4 regions of the Streptomyces sp. NPDC050145 genome follow, and region 1 is predicted to be linked to each of the others. Evidence: riboswitches for the same ligand, from Rfam matches in the RefSeq annotation. Region 1 holds a riboswitch; each other region holds the start of a gene.
The links. A riboswitch is a leader RNA that binds a small molecule or an ion and turns the genes downstream of it on or off. The one in region 1 is predicted to bind cobalamin.
Positions count from the first base shown of each region.

Region 1 (2,190 bases):
CGACCCCGGCATCGACGACGCCGTCGCGCTCCAGTACCTGCTCGGCACCGGCCTGTGGGACCTCAAGGCCTACACGACCGTCGGCGGCAACGTGCCCGCCTCCCAGACCTTCCGCAACGGCCGCGCGCTGGCCCGCGCCTTCGGCATCGACGGCGACGTGCCCGTGCACCGGGGCGCGGGCCGCCCGCTGACCCGGCTGCCGTACTCCGCGGCCGGCGAGTTCCACGGCGCGGAGGGCCTCGGCGCCGAGCGGCTGCCCGACGCGAGCGTCCCCGAGCAGACCGAGTCCTCGGCGCAGGCCATGCTCCGCCTCTCGCGCCAGTACGAGGGCGAGCTGACCGTGTGCGCGACGGGCCCGCTGACCAACGTCGCCCTCGCGATCACCGAGGACCCGGACTTCGCGCGGCGCGTGAAGCACCTCGTCTTCATGGGCGGGGCCGCCGAGGTGCCCGGGAACATCACGCCGGTCGCCGAGTTCAACGCCTGGGCGGACCCGGACGCCGTCGACCTCGTGGTGTCCTCGGGCATCCGGTACACGATGGTCGGGCTCGACGCGACGCACGGCTGGCGCTTCACCAAGGACCACCTGGCCGTCCTGGAGGACGCGGGCGAGGGCATGGCGCTGACCGCCCGCCTGATGCGCTACTACCTGGACGCGTACACGGAGGCCGCGGGCAGCCCGCTGCACGACCCGCTCGCCGTCGGGGTCTGCGCCGACGAGTCGTTCGTCACCGCCGCCGACGGCACCGTCGTCGTGGAGTGCGCGAGCGAACTCACCCGCGGCAAGACCGTGTTCATCCCCTACGACAGCGACTACCCGCGCGCCTACTACGCCGAGTCCCCGCTCGTCGCCGCCCGCACCGAACACCGCGGCCGGGTCGCGCTCGGCACCGGCCCGCGCGACTTCACGGCCGACTTCGTGACCACGCTCCTCAAGCAGCCCGGGGTGGCCTGACCGTCACCGCGACACAACATGTGGGCCCGGAGCGGAAGCCCGGGCACAACATGTATGCTCGCTCTCGCTGTCGTCGCAGGGGAATCCGGTGCAAGTCCGGAACTGTCCCGCAACGGTGAACGTAAGGCCACAAAGGCCCCTCACGTGAGTCCGAAGACCTGCCGACGGTGCACCCGAGCCGTCCGGCCCGGGTGTCGATACGTCAGGGCCTCGCGGAACGGGCCGGTGACGCGGGCGCCCCCTGTGCGCGCCCGGGCCACTCCTCCTTCCCGCGGGCCCCGAGCCGAGCGAGGGAGAGCCCCCCAGTGACGATCGCGCCCGCCGATCCCGCCTCAGCCCCGGTCCGTGCCGAAGCCGACGCCCCCGGCACCGCGCTGCTGCGCACGCTGACCGAGCTGACCGCCGACCTGCCCGACGCCGACCCGGGCCGGGTCGCCGCCGCGGCGCTGCGCGGCCGGTCCGCCCGGGCCGACGAGGCGGAGCTGCGCGAGCTCGCCACCGAGGCGGCCGCCGGACTGATCTCCGAGGACCCGGCCTACTCGCGGCTCGCGGCGCGCCTGCTCACCCTCACCGTCGCGGCCGAGGCCGCCTCGCAGGGCGTCACCTCGTTCACCGGCTCGGTCGCGGTCGGCCACCGCGAGGGCCTGATCGCGGACCGCACCGCCGAGTTCGTGCGCGTGCACGCCGCCGCGCTCGACGCGCTGATCGACCGGGACGCCGACGACCGCTTCGGCTACTTCGGCCTGCGCACCCTCTTCAGCCGCTACCTGCTGCGCCACCCGATCACCCGCAAGGTCGTCGAGACGCCGCAGCACTTCCTGCTGCGCGTGGCCTGCGGCCTGGCGGAGGACGACACGGTCCGCGCCCTGGACGAGGTCGCCGCGCTGTACGGCCTGATGAGCCGGCTCGACTACCTGCCCTCCTCCCCCACGCTCTTCAACTCCGGCACCCGGCACCCGCAGATGTCGAGCTGCTACCTGCTCGACTCCCCGCTCGACGAGCTGGACTCGATCTACGACCGCTACCACCAGGTGGCCCGCCTCTCGAAGCACGCCGGCGGCATCGGTCTCTCGTACTCCCGCGTCCGCAGCCGCGGTTCGCTGATCCGGGGCACGAACGGGTACTCCAACGGCATCGTGCCGTTCCTGAAGACGCTCGACGCGTCCGTCGCCGCCGTGAACCAGGGCGGGCGCCGCAAGGGTGCCGCCGCCGTGTACCTGGAGACGTGGCACTCG
Region 1 is NZ_JBITJS010000010.1:321,956-324,145, reverse strand. It holds gene ACIBTU_RS22125 (nucleoside hydrolase) at 1-955, shown strand, start outside; cobalamin riboswitch at 993-1,136, shown strand; gene ACIBTU_RS22120 (ribonucleoside-diphosphate reductase subunit alpha) at 1,261-2,190, shown strand, end outside.

Region 2 (2,190 bases), on a different contig from region 1:
CACACGGCGGCCAGCAGGGTGCGCGGCAGCCGCAGGTTCCACACGATCCCGTCGCGGATCGGCGACAGGTCCGAGCTGCCCCAGCCGACCCGGGCCGCGACCGACGCCCACACGTCGCCGACGCCTATGTGTGCGGGCCCGATCGTGATGGCCACGGCGACCGAGACGCACAGGGCGAGCAGGCCCGCCGCCGCGTACGACGCCGGGCGCAGGCGGGTCACTTGGTGAGGCCGGGGCACTTGGTGGGGCCGGGTCACTTGGTGAGGCCGAACGCGCGCAGCGCCGCCGCCACCTTCTCCACGCCGTCCACGGTGCGGATCGTCGGATTGAGGTCCTGCCCCTTGAGCAGCACGTACCGCTTCTCGCGGACCGCCTTCATGTTCTTCGTCGCGGGGTCGGACTCCAGGAACCTGATCTTCTGCGCCGCCGACTCGGCCGACTGCGAGCGCCGGGTCAGATCGCCGATCACCAGGACGTCCGGGTCGCGGTCCACGACCGTCTCCCAGTTGATCTGCGGCCACTCCTCATGGGTGTCGTCGAAGACGTTGCGCACCCCGAGCGCGTTCGTGATGACTCCGGGAGCTCCGCAACAGCCCGCCATGTAGGGCGACTTGGAGTCGGAGAACCAGTACAGGACGCGCACGCCGTCGGCATCGCCACCCGAAGCGGCCTTCCGCACCCGCGACTTGAGCGTCGCCACCAGCTTCTCGCCGCGTTCGCGCACGTCGAAGATCCGTGCCAGGTCCCGGATCTCGCCGTAGACCGTGTCCATGGTCAGCGCCTCGGTGCGGACGCCGTCGCCGTCGCCGCTGTTGTCCTTGTCCGCGCAGTCGGTGGGGGACAGGTACGTCGGCACGCCGAGCTTCTCGAAAGAGGCGCGCGGCGCCACGCCGCCCTTGCCGAGCGTGTACCCGAACGAGGCAGCGGCGAAGTCGGGTTCCGTGTCGAGGACCTTCTCGAACGACGGGTAGCGGTCCGCGAGGCGCGGCACCTTCGCGTTCGCCTTCGCCAGGTTCCCGCGCACCGGGTCGGTCCAGGTGCCGGTGCCCGCCATCCGGTCGGCGAGGCCGAGGGACAGCATGATCTCGGCGGAGCCCTGGTCGAGGGCGACGGCGCGGCGCGGCGGGTGCGCGACGTGCACGCGCTGCCCGCAGTTGGTGAGCGTGACACCGGCGCCGGACGCACCGTCGGAGCGCTCCGACGGGGCGCCGGATCCGCAGGCGGTGAGCAGCAGTGCGGTGATCGGCACGAGGGCACAGAAGCGGGCGAGACGTGCGAAGGGCACGGGAGATCCTTTAGCGTCCAGGGCTCAAACGCGGAGCCGGCCAACGGTCCGCCCCGCCGGGTGCACGGGCGGGGCCGCCAGCAGGTCTTCGGACTCGGGGTCGTCCGGACGGAGCGCCTTCCCAGGCCCGGTTCCCCCCGGCCCAGTGGCAGTTGCCCCGCCCGTCGCCCTCACCGCTGCGCGTCAGTTCCGGTCTTGCACCGGATTCCCTGACCCGAGTACGTACAAGTACGCACAAAGGTACGACTGGCTTGGGGAAGCTATCACAGGGCGTCACCACCCCGGCAGGGCGCGTCAGTCCTCGCCCGACCAGGCCCGCAGCTTCTCCGGATTGCGCACCACCCAGATCCGCGCGACCCGTCCCCCGGCGAGGTCGAACGCCGCCACCGTCAGCACCACACCGTCCCGGAGCGCGACGAGTCCCGGCGCGCCGTTGACCGTACGCTCCAGAAGTTCCAGACCCGGCGCCTTGTCGGCGATCGCCACCATGTACGAGGCGATGCGCGCCGCCCCCTCGACCGGGCGCAGCGCGGCACCGGCCAGGCCGCCACCGTCGGCGGTCATCACGGCGGACGGGGCGAGCAGGCCGACGAGCGCCGCGATGTCCTTCGCCTCCCAGGCCCGTCTGACCTGCCGCACCGCTTCCGCCTGCCGCGCGCCGACGTCCTCCGGGCGCGCGGCGCCCACCCTCCGCCGCGCCGAGGCGGCCAACTGCTTGCAGGCCGCCGACGACCGGCCGAGGACCTCCGCGATCTCCGCGAACGGATACCGGAACACGTCGTGCAGCACGAACGCCACCCGCTCCGCCGGCGTCATCGACTCCAGGACGACGAGGAACGCCATGCTCACGGACTCGTCGAGCACCATCTGCTCGGCGAGGTCGCCGCCCTGCCCGTGCGCCCACT
Region 2 is NZ_JBITJS010000001.1:117,370-119,559, forward strand. It holds gene ACIBTU_RS00610 (FecCD family ABC transporter permease) at 1-221, opposite strand, end outside; gene ACIBTU_RS00615 (ABC transporter substrate-binding protein) at 254-1,285, opposite strand; cobalamin riboswitch at 1,347-1,551, opposite strand; gene sigJ (RNA polymerase sigma factor SigJ) at 1,580-2,190, opposite strand, start outside.
Region 2: it holds a riboswitch for cobalamin, as region 1 does, so the genes downstream of both, ACIBTU_RS00615 (ABC transporter substrate-binding protein) here and ACIBTU_RS22120 (ribonucleoside-diphosphate reductase subunit alpha) in region 1, are expected to answer to the same signal.

Region 3 (2,190 bases), on a different contig from region 1:
TCGTCGACGAGTCGGCGCAGGAGGGCGACGGCGGAGGCGGGGGTGTCGAGGCCGACCGCGTTGCCGATGCGGGAGTGCTTGGTCGGGTACGCGGACAGGACGAGCGCGAGCTTCTTGTCGCCGGCCGGGATGTGGCGCAGGCGGGCGTGGCGCACGGCGATCCCGGCGACGCGGGCGGCGCGCTCGGGGTCGGCGACGTAGGCGGGGAGCCCGTCCTCGTCGATCTCCTTGAACGAGAACGGCACGGTGATGAGCCGCCCGTCGAACTCGGGCACGGCGATCTGGCTCGCGGCGTCCAGCGGGGTGACGCCCTCGTCGTTCTCCTCCCAGTCGGCGCGGGAGGAGGTCAGGCACAGGGCCTGGAGGATCGGCACGTCGAGGCCGGTGAGCGCGCCCGCGTCCCAGGACTCGTCGTCGCCGCCCGCGCTCGCCTCGGCGGGGCGGGTGCCGCCGGCCGCGAGCACGGTCGTGACGACGGCGTCGGCGGCGCCGAGCGCCTCGATCAGCTCGGCCTCGGGGGCGCGCAGGGAGGCGACGTAGAGCGGCAGCGGGCGGGCGCCGGCCTGCTCGATCGCGTCGCACAGGCCGTGCACGAACGCGGTGTTGCCGCTCATGTGGTGGGCGCGGTAGTAGAGCACGGCGACGGTCGGGCCGTCGGCCTGCGGGGCGGGCCGGTCGAGGGCGCCCCAGGTCGGCGCGGGGGCCGGGGGTTCGAAGCCGTGGCCGGTGAGCAGCACCGTGTCGGACAGGAAGCGGGCCAGGTGCGCGAGGTTCGCCGGGCCGCCGTGCGCCAGGTACTTGTGGGCCTCGGCGGCGATGCCGACGGGCACCGTGGAGGCGGCCATGAGCTGGGCGTCCGGGGCCTGTTCGCCGGTGAGCACGACCAGCGGGACCCCGGCGGCGGTCAGCCGGTCGATGCCGTCCTGCCAGGCGCGGACGCCGCCGAGGAGGCGGACGACGACGAGGTCGGTGCCGTCGAGCAGCGCGTCGAGGCCGGTCCCGACGTCGGTCCGGGACGGGTTCGCGAAGCGGTACGTGACCGGGGCGTCCGCGAGGGCGTTCGCGGCGCGGGCGCTGAGCAGGTCGGTGTCGGACGTCGACAGGAGCAGGATGCGCTGCGCGGGCGTAGCCGTCTGCGAGGGCTGCTGAGACATGCGTCGTCTGGCCTTCCTCGGGGTGTCCGCGCCCCGGGTGGTTACTGACGGCGGGAGTTCCTGGCTCGCCCCCGGTGGGGGCTCACAGTGGCGGGACCGCGCCGGAATCGCACCGGGCTTCCTCCCCTGTCGCCGTCGCTGGCGATGTGACGGCCCGGACGGGACCGTCGCCGCTCATCGTACGGGGCGGGCGAGAAGCCCGATACGGGACGCTGCTCACAGCGGGAGTGCTGGTGAGCCTGGGTATGCTCCCCGGCATGCCCTCCGCCCCCATACCCCCCGGCCCCGGTACGTCCGGTACGTCCCGGGGTGACGCCTGCCCCGGCGCGCTGCGGCTGCACGCGGCGGACGACGGCTTCCTCGCGCGGGTGCGGGTGCCGGGCGGGGTGCTCGGCGTCGCGCAGGCGCGGGCGGTCGCGGAGGCGGCGGCGCGGTTCGGGGACGGGGTGCTTCACCTCACGTCGCGCGGGAACGTGCAGGTGCGCGGGCTGCGGGACGGGTGCGGCGGGGAGTTGGCGGAGGTGCTCGGCGGGGCCGGGCTGCTGCCGTCGCCGGCCCACGAGCGGGTCCGCAACGTCGTGGCTTCGCCGATGTCCGGGCTCGACGGGCTGGGGTTCGTCGATGTGCGGAAGTGGCTGACGGGTCTCGACGCGGCGCTCCTCGCCAGCTCGGTGACACCGGGCCTGTCGGGCCGTTTCCTCTTCGCGCTGGACGACGGACGCGGTGACGTCGCCGGGCTCGGCCCGGATGTCCTGCTGCGCGGCCGCCCCGACGGCTCGACCCAACTGGCCGTCGGGGACGCGGAGTTCGTCGTGTCGTACGAGGATGCTGCGCGGGCGGCGGTGATCGCGGCCGAGTCTTTCCTCGCGTCAGCCTCGGAAGTGACGGGCCGTCGGGTATGGCGCGTGGCCGAACTGGGCGTGCCCCTGGCGGAGTTGATATCCCGGAACCTGAAGTCGGCGGGCCTGCACCCCTGGAGCGCACGGAGTGCGCCTCTAGGGGCGCGGGGAACTGCGCGACCAGCCACGACGAACGC
Region 3 is NZ_JBITJS010000002.1:388,959-391,148, reverse strand. It holds gene cobN (cobaltochelatase subunit CobN) at 1-1,154, opposite strand, end outside; cobalamin riboswitch at 1,186-1,338, opposite strand; gene ACIBTU_RS05325 (cobalamin biosynthesis protein CobG) at 1,412-2,190, shown strand, end outside.
Region 3: it holds a riboswitch for cobalamin, as region 1 does, so the genes downstream of both, cobN (cobaltochelatase subunit CobN) here and ACIBTU_RS22120 (ribonucleoside-diphosphate reductase subunit alpha) in region 1, are expected to answer to the same signal.

Region 4 (2,190 bases), on a different contig from region 1:
CCTGCCGCCCGCCGTGGTAGCCGCGTGCGCTCAACTCGCCCACCGGCTTGCCCATCAGGACGACCTGGCTGCTCCGGTCGCTGCCGGGCTTCAGCAGCACCGGGTTCATCAGCGCGCTCGGCTCGACGCGGGCGGCCTGCGCCTGCATGGCCTGCGCCCGCCCGATCTCGGCGCCCTCACGCGTCACGAACGAGTTCAGGGACATGTTCTGCCCCTTGAACGGCGCGACCTTCACGCCCTGCCGCACCAGCCACCGGCAGATCCCCGCGGTGACCACGCTCTTCCCGGCGTCCGAGGTGGTGCCCGCGACCAGCAGGCCGCCGCCCTTCCTCGCGCCCGTCATCGACGGCCCCACAGCAACCGCGCGCCCACACAGACTCCCAACGCCGAAAGACTCACGCGCCGCGACAACCGCGCGGCCCGCTCCACATCACGTACGTGTACGGGCCGGCCCCGCTCGTTGAGGACCGGCCGGTGCTCCACCCGCCCCGCGTACGACAGCGTGCCGCCGAGACGCACCCCGAGCGCGCCCGCGAACGAGGCCTCCACGACCCCCGCGTTCGGGCTCGGGTGACGCTCCGCGTCGGCCCGCCAGGCCCGCACCGCGTCCCGGGGGCGGCCGCCGGTCAGCACCGCGAGGACGCCCGTCAGCCGGGCGCCGGGCCAGCCGGCGACGTCGTCGAGCCGGGCCGAGGCCCAGCCGAAGCGCCGGTAGCGCGGCGACTTGTGACCGACCATCGCGTCCAGTGTGTTCACGGCACGGAAGGCGAGCAGCCCCGGCACCCCGGCGACGGCACCCCACACCAGGGCGCCCACGACCGCGTCGGAAGTGTTCTCGGCGACCGACTCGACGACGCCGCGCGCGATGCCGTCGGCGTCCAGGCCCTCGGGGTCGCGCCCGCACAGCCGGGGCAGCAGCTCCCGGGCCAGCTCCACGTCGCCGGCCTCCAGCGCGGAGCCCACGGCCCGCGCCTCACGGCCCAGCGAGGTGCCGCCGACCACGGCCCAGGTCGCGGCGGCGGTCAGTGCGACCGAGGCGGCGGGGGAGCGGCGTACGGCACGGGCGGCGAGCGCGCCCAGCGCGGCGGCGCCACCGGCGCACACGGCCGTGTGCAGGGCGCCCCGGCCGCGATCGTCCCGCCACAGCACGCGCTCGACGGCTCCCGCGGCGCGGCCGAAGCCCGCGACGGGGTGCCCGCGGCGCGGATCGCCGACCAGGAGGTCGCTGAAGATACCCAGGGCGGCGCCGTACGCGAAGACGCGCTCGGCCCGCCGTGCGCCGCGCGGGGCGAACATGGCGGTAGTTGTCCTCACTCAGGGTGTCCACGCCCTGGTTCGAAGAGACCGGCAGCGTGAGTTCCTGGCTCGCCCTCCGGGGGAGGGCTGACAGTGGCGGGACCGCGCCGGATTCGCACCGGCTTCCTCTGCTGCTGCCGTATATGGCGAGGGAAGTGCACCACGCTCCGCGAAGGCACGTCAACTTGCTGTTGACCTGCGGCGGGTGAGTGTGGCCAGGTCCACAACACGTCGGCGGGGTGGGGACGCGCGTGCGTCCCCACCCCGCCGAGGGAGTGCTGCGACCGTGGTCAGGCCACGATCAGAAAGATCCCGTACGCGACCGCCGCCGAGCACAGCGCGAAGCACAGGTAGGCGCCGGAGACGGCGAGCGTCGCCGAACCGCCCGCGCGCGTCGCGGACTCCTTCTTGGAGAGGCCGACGATCCCGAGAGTGAACAGGCCCACCAGGGCCACGGTCACCACGAGGCTGACGCCGAACACGGAGCCGAGGGCCGCCCAGTCGATCTTCATAGCTGGTCCTGCTTCCTTACAGCGTGGCGCCGGTCGTGGCGCGCGCGGGGTCGGCCACCGAGGCGGCCGCGGCGGGCATCGGGGACTCCTCGACGGCGAGCGCACCGGTGGGCGGCGGCGTGACCGCGGCGATCGCGGTCGTGACGACACCGGCGGGCTCCGCGGCGGGGGCCTCGGTGCCGATCTCGTCGGCCGTCACGTTGTGCTGGTCGACCGAGTTGCGGCGGGACAGCACCCAGATGACCGAGGCGCCGCCGATGAGCAGCGCGGCCGTCAGGCCGATGCCCCACGGGCCCTGCTGGGTGAGGAACTCGGCGCCCGCGCCGACCAGACCGGCCGCCGGCAGGGTCAGACCCCACGCGACGAACATCCGGGTGGCGGT
Region 4 is NZ_JBITJS010000030.1:13,127-15,316, reverse strand. It holds gene ACIBTU_RS37725 (cobyric acid synthase) at 1-343, opposite strand, end outside; gene ACIBTU_RS37720 (cobalamin biosynthesis protein) at 340-1,296, opposite strand; cobalamin riboswitch at 1,335-1,478, opposite strand; gene ACIBTU_RS37715 (hypothetical protein) at 1,587-1,808, opposite strand; gene ACIBTU_RS37710 (anion permease) at 1,825-2,190, opposite strand, start outside.
Region 4: it holds a riboswitch for cobalamin, as region 1 does, so the genes downstream of both, ACIBTU_RS37720 (cobalamin biosynthesis protein) here and ACIBTU_RS22120 (ribonucleoside-diphosphate reductase subunit alpha) in region 1, are expected to answer to the same signal.